DNA from 4 places in the Streptomyces sp. NPDC039430 genome. Region 4 is predicted to be linked to each of the others. Evidence: riboswitches for the same ligand, from Rfam matches in the RefSeq annotation. Region 4 holds a riboswitch; each other region holds the start of a gene.
The links. Region 4 has a riboswitch for cobalamin ahead of ACZ7LS_RS32690 (cobalamin biosynthesis protein). Riboswitches for the same ligand answer to the same signal wherever they lie in the genome.
Positions count from the first base shown of each region.

Region 1: linked by a shared signal. The riboswitch ahead of ACZ7LS_RS21400 (5-methyltetrahydropteroyltriglutamate--homocysteine S-methyltransferase) and the one ahead of ACZ7LS_RS32690 (cobalamin biosynthesis protein) in region 4 are both predicted to bind cobalamin.
Region 2: linked by a shared signal. The riboswitch ahead of ACZ7LS_RS08060 (ribonucleoside-diphosphate reductase subunit alpha) and the one ahead of ACZ7LS_RS32690 (cobalamin biosynthesis protein) in region 4 are both predicted to bind cobalamin.
Region 3: linked by a shared signal. The riboswitch ahead of cobN (cobaltochelatase subunit CobN) and the one ahead of ACZ7LS_RS32690 (cobalamin biosynthesis protein) in region 4 are both predicted to bind cobalamin.

Region 1 is NZ_JBVKAK010000008.1:205,863-211,237, forward strand. It holds gene ACZ7LS_RS21390 (lysine N(6)-hydroxylase/L-ornithine N(5)-oxygenase family protein) at 1-1,331, opposite strand, end outside; gene ACZ7LS_RS21395 (methionyl-tRNA formyltransferase) at 1,583-2,530, shown strand; cobalamin riboswitch at 2,617-2,834, shown strand; partial or broken gene ACZ7LS_RS21400 (5-methyltetrahydropteroyltriglutamate--homocysteine S-methyltransferase) at 2,997-3,794, shown strand; gene ACZ7LS_RS21405 (PP2C family protein-serine/threonine phosphatase) at 3,743-4,270, opposite strand; gene ACZ7LS_RS21410 (PAS domain S-box protein) at 4,289-4,918, opposite strand; gene ACZ7LS_RS21415 (PQQ-dependent sugar dehydrogenase) at 5,208-5,375, opposite strand, start outside.
Region 2 is NZ_JBVKAK010000002.1:670,629-676,003, forward strand. It holds gene ACZ7LS_RS08050 (ATP-binding protein) at 1-385, shown strand, start outside; gene ACZ7LS_RS08055 (ribonucleotide-diphosphate reductase subunit beta) at 382-1,395, opposite strand; gene ACZ7LS_RS08060 (ribonucleoside-diphosphate reductase subunit alpha) at 1,395-3,788, opposite strand; cobalamin riboswitch at 3,942-4,069, opposite strand; gene mctP (monocarboxylate uptake permease MctP) at 4,209-5,375, opposite strand, start outside.
Region 3 is NZ_JBVKAK010000021.1:38,832-44,206, forward strand. It holds gene ACZ7LS_RS33215 (precorrin-2 C(20)-methyltransferase) at 1-395, opposite strand, end outside; gene ACZ7LS_RS33220 (precorrin-8X methylmutase) at 392-1,054, opposite strand; gene cobG (precorrin-3B synthase) at 1,051-2,592, opposite strand; cobalamin riboswitch at 2,850-3,001, shown strand; gene cobN (cobaltochelatase subunit CobN) at 3,039-5,375, shown strand, end outside.
Region 4 is NZ_JBVKAK010000020.1:53,053-58,427, reverse strand. It holds gene ACZ7LS_RS32695 (cobyric acid synthase) at 1-1,505, opposite strand, end outside; gene ACZ7LS_RS32690 (cobalamin biosynthesis protein) at 1,502-2,530, opposite strand; cobalamin riboswitch at 2,514-2,710, opposite strand; gene ACZ7LS_RS32685 (hypothetical protein) at 2,924-3,151, opposite strand; gene ACZ7LS_RS32680 (inorganic phosphate transporter) at 3,166-4,449, opposite strand; gene ACZ7LS_RS32675 (class II aldolase/adducin family protein) at 4,626-5,288, shown strand.

The DNA.
Region 1 (5,375 bases), on a different contig from region 4:
TCGGCGACCGGCCGGGACTCGCCCCGCGCGGGCTCCTGGCCACGGTCGAGGATCGAGTCCAGGATCTCGCCGACCCTGATCGCGGTGTTGGAGAGCAGGGACGACGTGATGCCGTGCGTGTGCTCGGTACCGCCCTGGAGGTAGATGCCGCAGCGCAGTTCGGGGTCCGTCGTGACGCGGTAGTCCCGCTCGACGCGGACACGGCCCTGGTCGTCGCGGTGGCAGCTGTCCGCGACGCCGCCGAGGAGGCCGAGGGGGTCGGCCTGGCTGTAGCCGGTGGCGAGGACCACGACGTCGGCGTCCAGCACCTCTTCCTCGCCGTTGACCAGGGAGGTGACGGTGGCGCGCACCTGGTCCCCGGCCTCCTCGACGGCGGTCAGCCGCGAGATGTTGAGGAACCGCAGCCGCTCGGTGCCCAGGACCTTCTCCTGGTACGCCTGCCGGTACAGGTCGTCGATCAGATCGATGTCCACGACGGAGTAGTTGGTGTTGCCGTGGTAGTCCATCAGCCGGCGCTTGATGTCGTCGGGGGCCGTGAAGTACTCGTCGACCGCCTCGGGATCGAAGATGCGGTTGGCGAAACTGCTGTCGTCGGCGGGGCTGTAGCCGTAGCGGGAGAAGACCGCGCAGACCTCGGCGCCCGGGAAGCGGCGGTGCAGATACGCCACGTTCTCCGCGGCGCTCTGGCCGGCGCCGACCACGATGAAGCGCGTGGGGTCCGCGCCCTCCAGGCCGTCCACCTTCGCGAGGAGGTCGGAGTTGTGCCAGACCCGCTCGGTCCGCTCGATCCCCTCCGGCAGGAGGGGGCGCAGCCCCGTGCCGATGACGAGGTTGCGGGCACGGTGGACGACCGTCTCCGTGCCCGAACGGGCCGTCACATCGAGGTACTCCACGACTCCGTCGCGTATGACGGGGGCGACGGCGACGACCTCATGGCCGTAGGAGACCATGTCGTCGACCTTCGCCGCGGCCCACTCGAAGTAGTCGTGGAACTCGACGCGGAGCGGGAAGAGGTTCTTGTGGTTGACGAAGTCGATCAGCCGGCCCTTGCTCTGCAGGTACCGCAGGAACGTGTACTCGCTGGACGGGTTGCGCAGCGTCACCAGGTCCTTGAGGAAGGACACCTGCATCGTCGCGTCGTCGATCAGCATGCCGCGGTGCCAGCCGAAGCTCGGCTGGCTCTCGAAGAAGTGAGCAGTGACCGCCTCCTGCCTGCCGACGCTCGCGTTGTGCTCGCTGAGCGCGATCGCCATGGCCACATTGGACGGCCCGAAGCCGATTCCTATGAGGTCGTGGATCAGAGGTGCGTCGCCAGGAAGAACCTGTGACATGTCACTCCCATCGTGCGGGACAGCCGCCTGTCAGGCGTGGGTGAGAAGAAACGAAGACGCCGAGCCCGCCGAGGACACCGGCCAGTCGAACTTAGGTAAAGCTAACCTGACCTAGCTCGACCTGTCGACCGGACGAATCGGGCAAGCGGCCCACCTCGGCGTCGAACGGGCCTGGAAACGGCGCCCGTTGCATCCTTAGGTAAGGCTTGCTTTACTTACTGCGATCATTCGCTCTTCTGAGGAGGAACCCCATGCGGGTCGTCATGTTCGGTTACCAGACCTGGGGACATCGCACGCTGCGAGCACTCCTGGACTCCGAGCACGACGTGGTGACGGTCGTGACGCATCCCAAGAGCGAGCACGCCTACGAGAAGATCTGGAGCGACTCGGTCGCCGACCTGGCCGAGGAGCACGGCGTCCCCGTCATCATCCGCAACAGGCCGGACGACGAGGAGCTGTTCCAGCGGCTCAAGGAAGCCGGCCCGGACATCATCGTGGCCAACAACTGGCGCACATGGATCCCGCCGCGGATCTACGGCCTTCCCCGCTTCGGCACACTGAACATCCACGACTCGCTCCTGCCGAAGTACGCCGGCTTCTCGCCGCTGATCTGGGCCCTCATCAACGGGGAGACCGAAGTCGGCGTCACGGCCCACATGATGGACGAGGTGCTCGACGCGGGCGACATCGTGGACCAGCGCGCGGTGCCGGTGGAGCCCACCGACACCGCCACCGACCTGTTCCACAAGACGGTCGGCCTCATCGCCCCCGTGACGGTCGGCGCCCTGGACCGGATCGCCTCCGGGCAGACCGAGTTCACCCAGCAGGACCGCTCCCGGGCCACCTTCTTCCACAAGCGGGCCGAGGAGGACATCCGGATCAACTGGGACTGGCCGGCCGACGTCCTGGAGCGGCTGGTCCGCGCCCAGTCCGCGCCGTACCCGAGCGCCTTCACCTTCCACAGGGGCAAGCGTCTGGAGGTGCTGACCGCGGTCGTTTCGGAGGGCCGCTACGGAGGCACGCCCGGCCGCGTCTTCTACCGCGAGGGCGAGGGCGTGGTGATCGTCGCCGGCGCGGACGCCCGCACCGGACGGAACCACGGCCTGGCCATCACCCGCGTACGGACGGAGGACGGCCGCGAGCTGCCCGCGACCGAGTACTTCACCTCCATGGGCGGCTACCTCACCAGCCGTCCCTGAGGACCGGCCCCTGGCGACGCGGATCCCGCGTCCCACGTCACGTTCCGGAATGTGAGCGGTGGTGCGCGAGAAACGGTCCGCCCTCCAGGGTGGACCGTGCAGCTGGTTCGCCCTGTCCGCCAGGCAGGCGCGTCGTAAGAGGGAACCCGGTGGGAATCCGGGACTGCCCCGCAGCGGTGAGCGGGAACGACCGCCGTCATACGCACTGGATCCGACCGTGGATCTGGGAAGCGACGGCCAGTAGGAATCTGCCCCGGCAGACGTGCCCGCGAGTCCGAAGACCTGCCCGTTGCCCGTACGTGACCGATCGCGTGCGGATATCCCGGTGACCTCGTGGGCGGGTCGGCGTACATCACCAGACGGAAGGCCGCGCCGACGCGCGCGCCGGGTCCGTCCGGTTCGTCACCCCTTCGCGTTCGCGTCCCGTCTCCGGGAGTTCAGGAATCTTCTCGCGAAGGAGATTTCCGTGACAGCGAAGTCCGCGGCAGCACGGGCCACCGTGTGCGGCTACCCCCGCCAGGGCCGGAACCGTGAACTGAAGAAGGCCATCGAGGGCTACTGGAAGGGCCGCGTCACCGCCGACGCCCTCCAGGAGACGGCCAAGGACCTGCGCCGTTCGCACTGGCGGCAGTTGGCCGACGCCGGCATCAGCGAGGTGCCGACAGGTGACTTCTCGTACTACGACCACGTCCTGGACACCAGTGTCATGGTCGGCGCCGTCCCCCAGCGGCACCGCGCGGCCGTCGAAGCAGGCGCGCTCGACGGCTACTTCGCGATGGCGCGCGGCAACCAGGACGTGGCCCCCCTTGAGATGACCAAGTGGTTCGACACCAACTACCACTATCTGGTCCCCGAGTTGGGGCCGGACACGGTCTTCGCGGCCGACTCCGCCAAGCAGGTCGCCGAGCTGGGGGAAGCCCTCGCGCTGGGACTGGCCGCCCGCCCGGTGCTGGTCGGCCCGGTCACGTATCTCCTGCTGGCCAAGCCGGCCCCGGGGGTGGCCGCCGATTTCGAACCACTCACCCTCCTGGACCGGCTGCTGCCCGTCTACGCCGAGGTGCTCGCCGCACTGCGCGCCGCCGGCGCCGAGTGGGTCCAGCTCGACGAGCCCGCCCTGGCCCAGGACCGCACGCCCGCCGAGCTGAACGCCGCCGCCCGTGCGTACCGCGACCTCGGCGGTGCGGCCGACCGGCCGAAACTGCTCGTCGCCTCCTACTTCGACCGGCTCGGCGAGGCCCTTCCCGTCCTGGCGAAGGCACCGGTGATCTTGTCGAGGTGTCGCAGCACCTCGGAGGGCGGGAGGCCGAGGTCGGCCGGCGTGGCGGTGGCGGTGCGCGGGCGCCCCATCGCGGCTGCCGCGGCGATGCCGCTGCCCATCACATCGCCCACCACGAGCGCGGTCCTGTCCTCCGCGAGGGGGATGACATCGAACCAGTCGCCGCCCACCTCGTTGGCGGCCACCGCGGGTTGGCAGCGCGTGGCCACCTCCAGGCTCTCGGGCGGCGCCGGCCGCGGCAACAGGCTGCGCTGGAGTGTCACCGCCGTGTCGCGGACGCTCTCGTACAGGCGCGCGTTGTCGAGGGACACCGCGGTCCGGCCCGCCAGGTCACCGGCCAGGATCGAGTCGTCCGCCGTGAACGGGAGCGCGTTGGGACCGCGCGTCAGGCTCAGCACTCCCGATGGCTCGCCCTGGGCGGTCAGCGGAATCGCGAGATATGACTGGATGCCGCTCCCGGCCAGGCAGCGGCCGCTCCGGCGTCACGGGCGATGCGCGCCAGATCTCCTTCGTCCACGTGCGCCACCATGACCGGGTGACCGGTCCGCAGGCACTGGGTGACCAGCCGGTCGGCGTCGTAGCGGACCAGCTCGTCGGCGGTGCCGACGGCGGGTGCCACCTCTGTGGGGCAGGCGGCCTTCACCGCGAGGGGGCGCACGACCACCGGGCCGCTGTCGAGTGCCGCGGGCCGGCGATGGCCCGGGGTGGAGTCGAGTACGTCCACCACCGCGATGTCGCTGAGTCCGGGCACCAGGACATCGGCCGGCTCCCGGGCCGTCTGTGTGATGTCCAGCGTGGTTCCGATACGGGCGGAGCCCTCGGCGCTCAGGGCCAGGCGCCGGCGTGCCTGGGCCGCCGCTGTGATCGCGGCCGGCCACCAGGTCCGCGCACCGGTCGTCGGCCAGCAGCCGTGCCGCGTGCCGTCCCAGCGCTTCCCGCGCGGAGTAGCCGAAGAGCTCCTCGGCCCGTGCGCCCCAGAGGATGATCCGCCCGGCTCTGCCGAGCGCCACCACCGCGACACCGAGGGCGTCCAGCACCCCGCTCGGCCACTCCGGGAAAGGGCCGGAGAAGTCGCCGGCGCCACCGGCGTCGCGGGGTCCCGTCCCACCCATCCCGGTCGCTCCTTCCACCCGCCGGTGCGGGGCGCTTCCGGCGCGGGCCCCGGAGCCGCGGCGCCGGAATGATCCCCGTGCCCTTCCGGTGCTTCCATGGTCTCCCGAGACGGTCGGCGACGCACCGTACCGGCCGGGGCCGCGTGGTCACGTTCCGTGGTGCGCTGTCGGGGGCGTACACCACATCAGGCCCGGTGCTGATTTCTCAGCACCGGGCCTGACCTGCTGTGTTTCATCCGCCGGGGCGATGGGCCGGCAATCCGCCGCCCCGTCGAACCGGGCTCGTTGGTTACGCCGGGTCGATACGGGAGATGCTGCCGCCGATGCCGAGCACATACAGCTCGCCGTCGCCGTCCTGCACGAACGAGATGGTCTCGCCGCCGTTGACTCCGAGGTCGCTCTCGCCGGTCACCTTGCCGTTCTCCATCCGCAGAGCGCGGACCGTGCCGTCGCAGTA
Region 2 (5,375 bases), on a different contig from region 4:
GCGGCTCGCGCGGTTGCTCGCCGCGCAGCAGTTGGAGGAGTGGGGGATTCCGCGTGCGACGGCCACCGGCGCCGTGGTCGTGGCCGTCGTCGCGGAGCTGGCCGCGAACGCCGTCACCCATGGCCGTACCCCCGGGCGGGACTTCGAGGTGCGGCTGGCGCTCTCGGCCGTCGTCGTCCGGGTCGAGGTCCTCGATACCCGGCCCGACCGGCTTCCCCGGGTCCCGGGTCTGACCCCGCCGCCCCCACCGGACGTGACCAACGGGCGCGGGCTGCTGCTCGTCGCCGCGTATGCCGACCGGTGGGGGTGGAGCGTGCGTGACGCGTACACCACCAAGACCGTCTGGGCCGAGGTGGACTACCAGCGCCTGGACGCGCGGGCCTAGAAGTCGTCGTCGAAGCCGACCGTGCCCTCCACCGCGACCTGGTACGCCGACGGGCGGCGCTCGAAGAAGTTCGTCAGCTCCTGGACGCCCTGGAGCTCCATGAACGAGAACGGGTTCTGGGAGCCGTAGACCGCCGGGAAGCCCAGGCGCTGGAGGCGCTGGTCCGCGACGCACTCCAGGTACTCGCGCATCGACTCGGTGTTCATGCCCGGCAGGCCGTCGCCGCACAGGTCGCGGCCGAACTGAAGCTCCGCCTCGACCGCTTCCTTCAGCATGTCCGTGACCTGCTGCTCAAGGGCGTCGTCGAAGAGGTCCGGCTCCTCCTTGCGTACGGTGTCCACGACCTCGAACGCGAAGTTCATATGCATCGTCTCGTCACGGAACACCCAGTTGGTGCCGGTGGCCAGGCCGTGCAGCAGGCCGCGCGAGCGGAACCAGTAGACGTACGCGAACGCGCCGTAGAAGAACAGCCCCTCGATACAGGCCGCGAAGCAGATCAGATTCAGCAGGAAGCGCCGGCGGTCCGCCTTCGACTCCAGGCGGTCGATCGTCTCGACAGAGTCCATCCACTTGAAGCAGAACTGTGCCTTCTCGCGGATCGACGGGATCTCCTCCACCGCGTCGAAGGCCGCCGCGCGGTCCGCCGGATCGGGCAGGTACGTGTCCAGCAGCGTCAGATAGAACTGGACGTGTACGGCCTCCTCGAAGAGCTGGCGGGAGAGATAGAGCCGCGCCTCGGGGGAGTTGATGTGCTTGTAGAGCGTCAGCACCAGGTTGTTCGACACGATCGAGTCGCCCGTCGCGAAGAACGCGACCAGCCGCCCGATCATGTGCTGCTCGCCGGGGGAGAGCTTGGCGAGGTCGGCGACGTCGGAGTGCAGGTCGACCTCCTCCACCGTCCAGGTGTTCTTGATCGCGTCGCGGTAGCGCTCGTAGAAGTCCGGGTAGCGCATGGGCCGGAGCGTCAGCTCGAAGCCCGGGTCCAGCAGGTTCTTCTCCGAAGTGGTCATTACTGGCAGGCCTCGCAGGACTCGGGGTTTTCCAGGGAACAGGCGATGGCGTCCTCGTCGGGCGTCATCTGCGCGGGTACGGGGACGGGCGCCGGCCGGGCCGCCGACGACCCCCCTGCCGCCCGCGCGATGCGCGTCGCCGGGCGCGAGCGCAGGTAGTACGTCGTCTTCAGGCCCTTCTTCCAGGCGTACGCGTACATCGAGCTGAGCTTCCCGATGGTCGGCGTCTCCAGGAACAGGTTCAGCGACTGGCTCTGGTCCAGGAACGGCGTACGGGCCGCCGCCATGTCGATCAGGCCGCGCTGCGGGATCTCCCACGCCGTGCGGAACAGCTCCCGCACCTCCGCCGGGATCCAGGTGAAGCCCGCCACCGAGCCGCTGGACTCGCGCAGCGCCTCGCGTGTCTGCGCGTCCCAGACGCCGAGCCGCTTCAGTTCGTCCACCAGGTACGAGTTGACCTGGAGGAACTCCCCGGAGAGCGTCTCGCGCTTGAAGAGGTTGGAGACCTGTGGCTCGATGCACTCGTACACGCCCGCGATCGAGGCGATCGTCGCCGTCGGGGCGATGGCGAGGAGCAGCGAGTTCCGCATGCCGGTCGTGGCGATCCGGGCGCGCAGCGCCTCCCAGCGCTCCGGCCAGTTCAGCTCCACGTCGTAGTGGTCGGGGTGCAGCACCCCGCGCGCGGTGCGCGTCTCGGACCAGGCGGGGAGCGGGCCGTCGCGCTCGGCGAGCGCGCAGGACGCCTCGTACGCGGCGAGCATGATCCGCTCGGCGATCTTCGTGGAGAGTGCGGCGGCCTCGGCGGAGTCGAAGGGCAGCCGCTTCTTGAAGAAGACGTCCTGGAGGCCCATCGCGCCCAGGCCCACCGGGCGCCACCTCGCGTTGGAGTTACCGGCCTGCTCGGTCGGGTAGAAGTTGATGTCCACGACCCGGTCGAGGAAGGTCACGGCCGTGCGGACGGTCTCGTCGAGCCGCTCCCAGTCGATGTCCCCCGACTCCAGCACGAACGCACCGAGGTTGATGGAGCCGAGGTTGCAGACGGCCGTCTCCCCGTCGTCCGTCACCTCCAGGATCTCCGTGCAGAGATTGGACGAGTGGACGACGCGGCCGGGCTCGGCGGTCTGGTTCGCCGTACGGTTCGAGGCGTCCTTGAAGGTCATCCAGCCGTTGCCCGTCTGGGCGAGGGTACGCATCATCCGGCCGTACAGCTCCCGGGCCGGGACGGTCCTGCGCGCCAGTCCCGCGGCCTCCGCCTCGCGGTAGCGGGTGTCGAACGCGTCGCCCCACAGGTCGACCAGGTCCGGCACGTCGGCGGGGGAGAAGAGGGACCAGTCGCCGTCCGACTCGACCCGGCGCATGAACTCGTCCGGGATCCAGTGCGCGAGATTCAGATTGTGCGTACGGCGGGCGTCCTCGCCGGTGTTGTCGCGCAGCTCCAGGAACTCCTCCAGGTCCGCGTGCCAGGTCTCCAGGTACACGCAGGCCGCGCCCTTGCGCCGGCCGCCCTGGTTGACGGCCGCGACCGAGGAGTCGAGGGTGCGCAGGAACGGGACGATGCCGTTGGAGTGCCCGTTGGTGCCCCGGATCAGCGAACCGCGCGAGCGGATACGGGAGTACGAGAGCCCGATGCCGCCCGCGTGCTTCGAGAGCCGCGCCACCTGGTGGTACCGGTCGTAGATCGAGTCCAGCTCGTCCAGCGGGGAGTCCAGCAGATAGCAGGAGGACATCTGGGGGTGGCGCGTACCGGAGTTGAAGAGGGTGGGGGAGGAGGGGAGGTAGTCCAGCCGGCTCATCAGCCGGTAGAGCGCGGCGACCTCGTCGAGCGCGCGGGCGCTGTCGTCCTCGGCGAGTCCCGCGGCGACGCGCAGCATGAAGTGCTGCGGGGTCTCGATGACCTGGCGGGTGATCGGGTGGCGGAGCAGATAGCGGCTGTAGAGGGTCCGCAGCCCGAAGTAGCCGAAGCGGTCGTCGGCGTCCTGGTCGACGAGCGCGTCGAGGAAGTCGGCGTGCAGCGTGACGAAGCCGGCCGTACGGTCCGCGATCAGGCCCTCGCGGTGGCCGGTGGCGACGGACGCGGAGAACGCCACGGCGCCCTGGCCCGCGGCCTCGTCGGCGATGGTGCGGGTCAGCAGCCTGGCCGCGAGCCGGGAGTAGGCGGGGTCCTCCGAGATCAGCCCCGCGGCCGCCTCGGTGGCGAGCGCGCGCAGCTCGGCCTCGTCCGACCGGGCGTTGCGGCCGCGCAGCGCGGCGGCGGCGACTCTTCCGGGGTCGGTGTCGGGCAGATCGGCGGTCAGGTCCGTCAGGGTCCGCAGCAGTGCGGACCCGGGTCCGTCGGCCGCCCGCGCGGCGGCCTCGGAGATGCCTGAAGCCGGATCGGCTGGCGCGATGGTCACGTGGTGCTCTCCCTCGCTCGGCTCTGGGCCGTCGGGGAGGGGAGCGGGCTTGTTCTCGCGGTACGGGGCGTACGGCCCGGATGCGGGCAGCACGGCGTACGGCGCCCACCGGCCCATCCACGAGGCCCGGACGTCTCGGCGTCCGATTCGGTCGAAGCGGACGCACTGTCGGCAGGTGTTCGGACTCGTGGGTATGGCAAAGCACACCACATCACACCGTTGCGGGACAGTTCCGGATTCGCACCGGATTCCCCTGCGTGACAGCGAGGTCGAGCATACATGTGGGGGCTGGCTCGGGTGCCACCCCCCAGATGTTGTGTCGTGCGTCATTCCGTCCGGGCCCGCGGCGGACAGCGAAAGGCCGCCGGATCCCCCTCGTACCAAGGGATCCGGCGGCCCGTCGCGCCGTACGGCCGTCCGTCAGTGGCCTCCGGGGGCGCCCGAGGTCGCCGCGGGGAGTTCGGCCTTCACGCCCGGATCGCCCGCGTCCGCCGTGTAGTCGGAGGGGCTCGTCTCGTCCGTGCCCTCCGGCGCCTTGGCCGCGCGCAGGGCGAAGGTGAGCACCACCGTCACCACCAGGTTGAGCACGAACGCGGTGAGGCCGATGTAGCCGATCTCGCCCAGGCCCGGGATCTCCTTGGACGAGCCGCCGAAGTGCGCCTGGGTCGGGCTGGCCACGCCGTACGCCGCCGCCGTGCCGTAGATCATGCCGACCGCCCAGCCCGCGAGCAGCGCCCAGCGGTGGAACCAGCGGGTGAACAGGCCGCCGACCAGCGCCGGCATCGTCTGGAGGATCCAGATCCCGCCCAGCAGCTGGAAGTTGATCGCGACCGTCTTGTCCATGGTCAGGACGAAGGCCAGCGCGCCCACCTTCACCAGCAGGGAGACCAGCTTCGAGACCTTGGTCTCCTGCGCGGGCGTGGCGTCCGGCCTGATGAAGTCCTTGTAGATGTTGCGGGTGAAGAGGTTCGCCGCGGCGATCGACATGATCGCGGCCGGCACCAGCGCGCCGATGCCGATGGCCGCGAAGGCCACCCCCGCGAACCAGTCGGGGAACATCGTCTCGAAGAGCTGCGGGATCGCCAGCTGTCCGTTGTCCACCTTGATCCCGGCGGCGATCGCCATGAAGCCGAGCAGCGCCAGCAGACCCAGCATCAGCGAGTACAGCGGCAGGATCGTGGTGTTGCGCCGGATCACCTCACGGCTGCGGCTGGAGAGCGTCGCCGTGATGGAGTGCGGATACATGAAGAGCGCGAGCGCGGAACCGAGCGCCAGCGTGGCGTAGCCCCACTGCCCGGCCTCGCCCGGCGCGAGCGAGCCGCGTGGCTGGCCGGTCGCCGGGTTGGTCTGCGCGAAGGCGTCGCCCGCCTTGGCGAAGATGTCGTCGAACCCGCCCAGTTTGATGGGGATGTAGATGATCGCCACGACGATCACGATGTAGATCAGCGTGTCCTTGACGAAGGCGATCAGCGCGGGCGCGCGCAGCCCCGACGAGTAGGTGTACGCGGCGAGCACACCGAAGGCGATCAGCAGCGGCAGGTCCTTGATGAACCAGTGGGTGTTCTCACCGCCGCCGACGCCCATCAC
Region 3 (5,375 bases), on a different contig from region 4:
AACTCGTCCATCGCGCCCTGGTAGCCGCCGGGGTGGTCGGTGGTCCCGGTCGTGACCGGGTAGACCAGCGGCTCCTCGATGTGATCGGCGCGCAGATGCTCGGCGGCTATGGACCGGGCTATGGACCGGCCGTGGCGGGCGCTGTGATACGCGATCACATCGGCCTCGGCGATGACCCGTACGGCCCGTACGGTCATCAGGGACGGGTCTCCCGGCCCCAGACCGACCCCGTACAGCCGGCCCACGGACGTGCCCGCGTTCGTGCCCGCGTCCGGCCGGACGTCCGTGCCCGCGTCCGCCCGGACGTCCGTGCCCGCGTCCGTGCCCGCCCGGCGTCCCGTGTCCGCCGCCCGGACGTCCGCGCCCTGCTCGTCGGTGATGCTCCGGGCGCTCATTCTTCCTCGCTCGCGATCGCGTTGACGGCCGCGGCGGCGAGGGCACTGCCGCCACGCCGTCCCCGTACGACCAGGTGTTCCAGGCCGGAGTGGTGTCCGGCGAGCGCGTCCTTGGACTCGGCCGCGCCGATGAAACCGACCGGCACTCCGATGACCGCCGCCGGGCGCGGGGCGCCGTCCTCGATCATCTCCAGCAGCCGGAAGAGGGCGGTCGGCGCGTTGCCGACGGCCACCACCGCGCCTTCCATCCGGTCCCGCCACAGCTCCAGCGCGGCGGCGCTGCGTGTCGTTCCCAGCTCGGCGGCGAGCGCGGGCACCGACGGATCGGAGAGGGTGCAGACGACCTCGTTGTCCGCGGGCAGCCGTTTGCGGGTGACCCCGCTGGCGACCATCGCCACATCGCACAGCACGGGCGCGCCCGCGCGCAGCGCCTCGCGGGCGCGGACCACCACACCGGGGCTGAAGGCGAGGTCGCGGACCAGGTCGACCATGCCGCAGGCGTGGATCATCCGCACCGCGACCTGGGAGACCTCGGCCGGCAGCCCGGTGAGGTCCGCCTCGGCGCGGATCGTGGCGAAGGACTGGCGGTATATCGCCGCGCCGTCCTTCTCGTACTCGAACCCTGTGGGCACTGTGGACACCGTGGTCTTCTCGCTCATCTCGTCGAACTCGTCGAACTCGTCGAACTCGTCAAAGGGGTTGTGCGTGCCGCCGCAACCGCGTCGGCGAGTTCCGGTCCTGTGGTGGGGGACTTCGGGGTGGTGTCCGGGGCGTCTCCCTGTACGGAGATGTCGTAACGGCCTTCGCCCGTCGCGACCACATCCACCCACCGGCCCCGCGGATGGCCGCAGCGGCGTGCGCACCCCGACCAGTAGACGGGCAGGCCGCCCGAGCCGTGGGACACGGCCGCCGCCGCGTCGGACCGTACGTCCGCCAGCGCCTTCGCGCAGCCGGGCCGGCCGGTGCAGGCGCCGACGCCGTGCCAGGGGGAGCCTGGGCCGGTGATCAGCCCGGCCGTACGGAGCCGGTCCAGGGCGGAGCCGGCCGCTGCCGGAGCCACCCCCGGCACGATCACTCCGCGCCACGGGGTCACGCGCAGCGGTCCGTTCGCCGCCGCCGCGAGCAGCCGCCACTGCGCCACGGTCAGCCGGCCGAGGCGGGCGTGGACGGAGAGGGCCATGGTCCCGTCGGGCGACGGTACGAGGCCAGGAACGGGACCTGGAACGGGACCGGACGCAGGGCTCGGAACGGGACGAGGAGCAGGGCTCGGAACGTGATCCGGAACGGGGTCCGGAATGGGAAGCTCCTCTTCCGAGCCCGAGCCCGAGCCCGAGCCCGAGCCCGAGCCCGGACCCGGGTGGTTCGGCCCCGCACCCGCCGCCTCCGCCCCCGTCACGTACTCCGTCCCGATCCCGGCGTCCCCCAGCCCCGCCCGTACCGCCGCCTCCAGCCCCCGGCCGTACTCGGCGGGCAATTCCCGTACCCGCCACGCCCCCGAGCCACTCGCCTCCGCGACCGTGAGAAACGTCTCCGCCGCCAACAGGGCCGCGCGCGGTGCGTCCTCGGGGGTCACGCGCAAGCCCGACCTGTTTGCCCCGATACGTACGACAACCGACTCGTCCCCGCGTGCGAGCAACGTCACATCGGCGCCGAGGGCCGCCACATCACCGCGTCCGTCGTCCAGCGCGAAGAGGAACCGCCCGGAGAGCGCCGCCGCCCGCGCGCTCGCGCACAGCAGCCCGTCCAGCTCACGCGCCCACAACTGGACGTCGGCGGACGGGAGTTCGTCGAGCCCGGCCAGCGGTGACGCCACGATGTTCCGTACCCGCTCGTGGGTCTCCGAGGGCAGCAGCCCGGCCTCGTGCAGCAGCCCGGCGAGTTCCGCGCCGCGGTTCCCGCCCACGTCGTCCAGGCCGCGCAGTTGCACATTGCCGCGGGAGGTGAGGTCCAGATGTCCGTCGCCCAGCCGCTCCGCCGCGTCCGCCAGTACCTCCGCCTGACGGACCGTCAAAAGTCCGGCGGGCAGCCGCAACCGGGCCAGCCGGCCGTCGTCCGCGGTGTGCAGCCGCAGCGCGCCGGGGCAGGCGTCGCCGCGCTCCCGCAGAGGGGCCCGTACGGACTCCTGCGAGGACTCCCGTACGGCGGCCCGCGGGGGCGCTTCGTCCCGGTTCACGGGTGTTGGCGAGGTGGGCGGCATGGCGGCGAGCATACCCACGCGCCCACGCCCGCTCCCGTCCCGCCGCCGGGCCGCCTCTCCGGCCACCACGGCCGGCCACGGCGCCGCTCGCCACCCAGCCATCGCCCGGTCACCCGCCCGGTCGCCATCCAGCCATCACCCAGCCACCGTCCGGCCACCGCCCGGCCCGCTCCCGCCCCTGTCGGGCCCGTATCAGCCTCGTATCGGCCTCCTACCGGCCCGCGTTCCAGGCACCCTCCCCCGCCCGTGACCTCAGCACTTACTATGCAGACGACGGGTCTGCCCAGGCCCGTCAACGCCAGCGACGGCGTCTTGGGGAGGAAGCCCGGTGCGAACCCGGCGCGGTCCCGCCACTGTGAGTCCGGCAGCAGCCGGGCGAGCCAGGAACTCCCGCCGTCCTCCACACCTCGCCCGGGGCGCGGACCCCGAGGAAGGCCAGACGCCGCATGCTTCTGCTCCTGTCGACGTCCGACACCGATCTGCTGAGCGCCCGCGCGGCGAACGCGGCGGGCGGGCCCGTCCCGTACCGCTTCGCCAACCCCGCCCGGCTCGCGCTCGACGAACTGCCCGCGCTGCTCGACGGCGCCGACCTCGTGGTCGTACGGCTCCTCGGCGGGCTGCGCGCCTGGCAGGACGGGATCGACCTGCTGCTCGCGGGCGACCGGCCCGTCGTGGTCCTCACCGGTGAACAGGCCCCCGACGCCCAGCTGATGGAGGCGTCGACCGTCCCCATCGGTATCGCGGCCGAGGCGCACGCCTATCTCGCGCACGGCGGTCCGGCCAACCTGGACCAGCTCGCGCGGTTCCTCTCCGACACGGTCCTGCTCACCGGCCACGGCTTCGAGCCGCCCGCCGCCGCGCCCACCTGGGGCCGGGTGCCCCGTCCGGTACGGGCCACCGCGCCGGGCGCCGACCGGCCGACGGTCGCCGTGCTCTACTACCGCGCGCACCACCTCAGCGGGAACACCGCCTTCGTGGACACGCTGTGCGAGGCCGTCGAGGCCGCCGACGCCCGCGCCCTCCCGCTCTACGTCTCCTCCCTGCGCGCGCCCGAGGCCGAGCTGCTGGTGGCCCTGCGCGAGGCCGACGCCATCGTCACGACCGTGCTCGCGGCCGGCGGCACCAAACCCGCCGAGGCGTCGGCGGGCGGGGACGACGAGGCATGGGACGCGGGGGCGCTCGCCGCGCTCGACGTACCGATCCTCCAGGCCCTCTGCCTCACCGGCAGCCGCGCCGCCTGGGAAGAGAGCGACGAGGGGCTGTCCCCGCTGGACGCCGCCTCGCAGGTCGCGGTGCCGGAGTTCGACGGCCGCCTGATCACCGTCCCGTTCTCCTTCAAGGAGCTGGACCCGGACGGTCTGCCGGTCTACGTCGCCGACCCCGAGCGGGCCGCCCGCGTGGCCGGGATCGCCGTACGCCACGCCAGGCTGCGGTATGTCACGAACGCCGAGAAGCGCGTCGCGCTGGTCCTCTCCGCGTACCCCACCAAGCACTCCCGTATCGGCAACGCCGTCGGTCTCGACACCCCCGCCAGCGCGGTGTCCCTGCTGCGCCGGCTGGACGAGGAGGGCTACGACTTCGGTTCCGAGCCCGTCCCCGGGCTGGCGTCCGGCGACGGCGACGAGCTGATCTACGCCCTCATCGAGGCCGGCGGCCATGACCAGGAGTGGCTGACCGAGGAGCAGCTCGCCCGTAACCCGGTCCGTATCCCGGCCGCCGACTACCGGCGGTGGTACGGCCAACTCCCCGCCGAGCTGCGCGAGTCGGTGGAGCGGCACTGGGGGCCGCCGCCCGGTGAGATGTTCCTCGACCGCAGCCGCGTCGGCGCGGGCGGGGACCCGGACGGCGACATCGTGCTCGCCGCCCTGCGGCGCGGCAATCTGCTGATCCTCATCCAGCCGCCGCGCGGCTTCGGCGAGAACCCCATCGCGATCTACCACGACCCCGATCTGCCGCCCTCGCACCACTACTTGGCGGCCTACCGCTGGATCCAGGCCGCCCGCGAGGACGGCGGCTTCGGCGCCGACGCGATGATCCACCTCGGCAAGCACGGCAATCTGGAGTGGCTGCCCGGCAAGAACGCGGGAATGTCGGCGGCCTGCGCCCCCGACGCCGCGCTCGGCGACCTGCCGCTGATCTACCCGTTCCTGGTCAACGACCCGGGCGAGGGCACGCAGGCCAAGCGGCGCGTGCACGCCACGCTCGTGGACCATCTCGTACCGCCGATGGCGCGCGCCGAGTCGTACGGCGACATCGCGCGCCTTGAGCAGCTGCTCGACGAGTACGCGGCGATCTCGTCCATGGACCCGGCGAAGCTGCCCGCGATCCGCGCCCAGATCTGGACCCTGATCCAGGCGGCGAAGCTCGACCACGACCTCGGGCTCGAAGACCGGCCGGACGACGACGGGTTCGACGACTTCCTGCTCCATGTCGACGGCTGGCTCTGCGAGGTCAAGGACGCGCAGATCCGCGACGGTCTGCATGTGCTCGGCGGCGCGCCGGCCGGCGAGGCGCGCGTCAACCTGGTCCTGGCGATCCTGCGCGCCCGGCAGATCTGGGGCGGTACGGCCTCCCTGCCCGGTCTGCGCGAGGCCCTCGGGCTCGACGAGTCGGCCGCGACCCGTACCGACGCCGACGCGGCGGAGGAGCGGGCCCGCGCGCTCGTCCAGGCGATGGAGGACGCGGACTGGGACCCGGCGGCGGTGGAGGGCGTCGCCGAGGGCCTCCCGGCGGGGGTCGCGGCGATCCTCGACTTCGCGGCGCGCGAGGTCGTACCGCGGCTC
Region 4 (5,375 bases):
GCGTGCTCCTCGATGAGGTCACCGAGCAGGTCGAGCTGTTCCTCCCGCAACGCGCCGAAGCTCGTGCCGGGCGCGGGGACGAAACGCCGGCCCGCGGTCCGCGCCACCTCCGTCAGGAACCGCCGCCGGAACGCGTCGCTCTCCAGCGCCCCGTGCCAGTGCGTGCCCGTGACAGCCCCCACCCGGCAGCCGTCCAGCGCCCGTCCGTCTGTGTCGGAGACGAAGGCGTCGCCTCCCCGTACGTCGGCGACGCCGTGATGGATCTCGTACCCCTCCACCGTCTCGCCTAGGGCCACGCCCACCGGCCTGGCCAGGGTCTTCTCGCGGGCGAACCGCACCCGTACCGGCAGCAGTCCGAGGCCGGGCACCGCGCCCGCCCGGGACTCCACCTCGTCGTCGATGTGCTCGCCCAGGAGCTGGTAGCCGCCGCAGATCCCCAGGACGGGACGGCCCTCCGCGGCCCGCCGGGCGAGCGCGTCGGCGAGCCCGCGCTCGCGCAGCCACGCCAGCGCCTTGACCGTGCCGCGCGTGCCGGGCACCACCACGAGATCGGCGTCGGCCAGCTCCTCCGGCCGGTCCACGAACCGCACGACGACCCCCGGCTCCGCCGCCAGCGCGTCCGCATCGGTGAAGTTGGACATCAGCGGTACGGCGCAGACCGCGACCCGCAGCACGTCCTCGCCGTACGGGGGAGCGGCAGGCGACTCGCGTACGGCGCCGCGCGCCGAGACGCGCAGCCCGTCCTCCTCGTCGATGCCCAGACCGTGCCGGAACGGCAGGACGCCGAGCGTGGACCGCCCCGTGATCCCGCGGAGCATCTCAAGACCGGGTTCGAGCAGGGAGACGTCGCCCCGGAACTTGTTGACCAGATAGCCCGCGATCAGCTCCTGGTCCTCGGGGGACAGGAGCGCCGTCGTCCCGAAGAACGAGGCGAAGACGCCGCCCCGGTCGATGTCCCCGACGACCACCACCGGCAGCCGCGCGGCCCGCGCGATGCCCATGTTCACGATGTCGGTACGGCGCAGATTGATCTCGGCGGGGCTGCCGGCCCCTTCGCAGATCACGGCGTCGTAGCTGCCGCGCAGCCGCTCCAGGCACTCCAGGACGGGCCCGAGCAGCAATTCCCGCCGCCCCTCGTGCGGTGTCCGCCCCGGGGACGCTTCCTGAGAGGTCCCGAAGAACCCCCTGGCGCTCATTTCTCCCACCGGCCGCCCCATCAGCACCACTTGGCTGCTGCGGTCACTGCCGGGCTTCAGCAGGACCGGGTTCATCAGCGCCGTCGGTTCGATCCGGGCGGCCTGGGCCTGCATCGCCTGGGCCCGGCCGATCTCCGCGCCCTCGCGCGTCACGAACGAGTTCAGCGACATGTTCTGCCCCTTGAAGGGCGCGACCTTCACCCCACGGCGCACCAGCCAGCGGCAGATCCCCGCCGTGACCACGCTCTTGCCCGCGTCGGAGGTCGTGCCGGCTATCAGCAGCCCCCCGCCGCGCCCGCCCCTGCTCATCCGCGTCCCTTTCGCCCGGTCCCACGGCGTAGCGCGCGGTGGGCGAGTCCGTACCCGAAACGGCCCGCCACACAGACCGCGAGGGCGGCCACGGTCACCCGGCGCGACAGCCGTACGGCCCGCTCGATGTCCGCGACCCCGGCCGGCCGGCCCTCGCCGTTCAGCACCGGCCTGTGCTCCACGCGCCCGCCGTACGCGAGCGTCCCGCCCAGCCGTACGCCCAGCGCGCCGGCGAACGACGCCTCCACGGGGCCCGCGTTGGGGCTCGGGTGTTTACGGGCGTCCCGCCGTACCGCCCGCAGGGCCGCGCCGGGATCGCCGCCGACCCCGCCGGCCAGCGCACCGGCGAGTACGGCGGTCAGCCGGGCGCCCGGCGCGCCCACGACATCGTCGAGCCGGGCCGAGGCCCAGCCGAACCTGCGGTACCGGGGCGAGAGATGACCCACCATCGCGTCCAGCGTGTTCACGGCACGGAATCCGGCGAGCCCCGGCACGCCCGCCACCGCCCCCCACACCAGCGCGCCCACGACCGCGTCGGAGGTGTTCTCGGCGACCGACTCCACCACGGCGCGCGCGATCTGCTGTCCGTCGAGCGCCCGCGGGTCACGGCCGCACAGCCGCGGCAGCCGCTCCCTGGCCCGTTCGACGTCCCCGGCGGTGAGCGCGGCGCCGATGGCGCGTGCCTCACGTCCCAGCGAGGTGCCGCCGACCACGGCCCAGGTGGTGGCGGCGGTCAGCGCCACGGAGGCGGTGCGGTGGTCCCGTACGCCCCGGGCCGCCAGCGCCGCGACCCCGGCGGCTCCTCCGGCGCATACCGCGGTGTGCAGTGCGCCCCAGCCCCGGTGGTCGCGCCACAGCCTCCGCTCGACGGCCGTCGCCGCCCGGCCGAACGCGGCGACGGGATGGCCCCGGCGCGGATCGCCGAACAGCAGATCACCCAGGAGGCCCACGGCGGCGCCGTAGGCGAAAACACGCTCGGCGGGCCGACCCCGGCCGCGCACGACGGCCGAACGGCGGCCAGGCATGGCGAAATGTCCTCACTCAGGGTCCGCGCCCCGGCTCGACGTGATGCGGCGGCGAGAGTTCCTGGCTCCTGGAGACGTGGCTCGCAGTGACAGTGGCGGGACCGCGCCGGATTCGCACCGGCTTCCTCTTCTGCCGTCGTCAAATGGCCCCGGAAGTCCACCACGCAGCGCAAACACCCGTCAACTCATCCCTGACCAGCGACGGGACAGTGTGCCGAGCCCCACACGCCACCCCAGCCCCACGGGCACCGAAGAACCGGCCTGGCACGGGCACCGAAGAACCGGCCCGGCACGTGAACCGTGAACCGGCCCGGCACGTGAACCGGCCCCGGCGCGTGACGGACGCGCCGGGGCCGGCCCGGGTCGAGGTGGCGCGGTCGATCCGCCGCCCGGTCAGGCGACGATCAGATAGATCCCGTACGCGACGGCCGCCACGCACAGCGCGAAGCAGGCGTACGCGCCCACGCGGGCCAGGGCCACGGAGCCGGCGGCCCCCTGCGCGCTCGCCTGCTCCTGCTTGGCGAGGCCCACGATGCCGAGGGTGAACAGGCCCACGAGAGCGACGGTGGCCACGAGGCTGACACCGAAGACGGAACCGAGTGCTGCCCAGTCGATGTTCATGCGGTTTCTCTTCCTTACACCGTGGCGGTTCGCGCGGGCTCGCCCGCGGCGTCCGTGGAGCCAGGGGCCGGGATCGTGGTCGACAGTTCCTGCGCGGCACCGGCCGTGGGCGGCGGGGTGACGGCCGCGATGGCGGCGGTGACGACGCCCGCGGGCTCGGTGGTCCCGGCGCCTTCCGCCGCGCCGACGGCTCCGGCCTCGTTCTCGTTCACGTTGGTGTGGTCGACCCGCCGGCGGCGCGAGGCGAGCCAGATCGCCCCGGAGATCGCGACGAGCAGGACGGCGACGACCGCGACGCCCCAGCCGCCCTGGCCGGTCAGGAACTCGGCCCCGGCGGCGACCAGGCCCGCGGCGGGCAGGGTCAGTCCCCAGGCGATGAACATCCGGCTGGCGGTCGACCAGCGGACCACCCCGCCCTTGCGGCCGAGGCCCGCGCCCATCACGGCGCCGGAGCAGGACTGGGTGGTGGAGAGCGAGAAGCCCAGGTGCGAGGAGGCCAGGATGACGGTCGCGGCGCTGGTCTGGGCGGCGAAGCCCTGCTGCGGCTGGAGATCGGTGAGGCCGGTGCCCATGGTGCGGATGATGCGCCAGCCGCCGAGATACGTTCCGAGCGCGATCGCCACTCCAGCGGAGACGATGACCCACATCGGAGGGTTGGAGCCCGGGGCGAGGACGCCGCCGGTGACCAGCGCGAGGGTGATGACGCCCATCGTCTTCTGCGCGTCGTTGGTGCCGTGCGCGAGGGAGACGAGACCGGCGGAGGCGATCTGCCCGGCGCGGTAGCCCTTGGCGGTCGCCTTGTCGTCCGTACGGCGGCCGATGCGGTACGTCAGCCGCGTCGCGAGCAGCGCCGCGAGACCGGCGACGACCGGCGCGGCGAGCGCGGGGATCAGCACCTTCGTGATGACGACGCCGCCGTTGACCCCGGAGGCGCCGACCGACATCAGGGTGGCGCCGATCAGGCCGCCGAAGAGTGCGTGGGAGGAGCTCGACGGAAGGCCGAGCAGCCAGGTGAAGAGGTTCCACAGGATGGCGCCGACGAGCGCCGCGAAGATCACTTCTGTTCTGATGCCCTGTTCGTTGATGAGTCCGCCGGAGATCGTCTTGGCGACCTCCACGGACAGGAACGCGCCGACAAGATTCAGGACGGCGGACATGCCCACCGCGATCTTGGGCTTCAGAGCGCCGGTCGAGATGGTCGTCGCCATCGCGTTCGCGGTGTCGTGGAAGCCGTTCGTGAAATCGAACACGAGAGCCGTCACGATCACGATCGCGAGCAGCAGCGTGATGTGTTCCATTGACCCAGGACCCAGGCAATCTTTTGACGTCAGTGGCCTCGGTGAACGTAGGGAGTCAGAGTGAACGGAAGATGAACTGGGCTCGTCTTCGCGGTGTCCCCATGTGTGGAGAAATCGCCCGCCTGTTCTGCTGAAGTGCCCTGGGCCGTCTTGCTTCCGCCTGACAGGATTCTCTTATGACTGATCAGCGGAGCCGGGACGCGATAGCCGGGGCCTGGCGTGAACTCATCGCCACCGCCCGGAGAACAGCAGGTGAAGGACTTGTCGTCGGCACATCGGGCAACGTGTCGGTACGGATCGGCGAACTGATCCTTGTCACGCCGAGCGGGGTCCCGTATGACCAGCTGACTTCCGAGGACGCCGTCGGCGTCGATCCTGACGGCCGGCAGGTCCTCGGCGATTTCACCCCTACGAGTGAGCTGCCCCTGCACCTCGCCGTTTACCGGAACACCTCCGCGACGGCCGTGGTCCACACCCACGCCGTGCACGCCACCGCCGTCTCCACCCTCGTCCCCGAACTGCCCCTGATCCACTACATGGCGGCGGCCCACGGCGGCGCCGTCCGGGTCGCGCCCTACGCGCTGTACGGCTCGGACGAACTGGCCGCCCATATGCTCGACGCCCTGCGCGACCGGAACGCCTGCCTCCTCCAGAACCACGGCACGGTCGCCTACGGGGACAGCCTCGCCCAGGCCTACGACCGCACGGCGCAGCTGGAGTGGATGTGCCGCCTGTGGCTCACGGCGAACTCGCTGCCCGGCCGCACCCCCACGCTGCTGACCGAGGCCCAGCTGGACGAGGTCGGACAGAAGCTGAAGGGGTACGGACAGCGGGGCTGACCAGCGTTTCCGGCGGGGCGCTCGACAGGGACCGGGCATCTCGGGCACCCCGACGGTCACCCCCGGCTGGCCGAGCCCGCCGGGGGT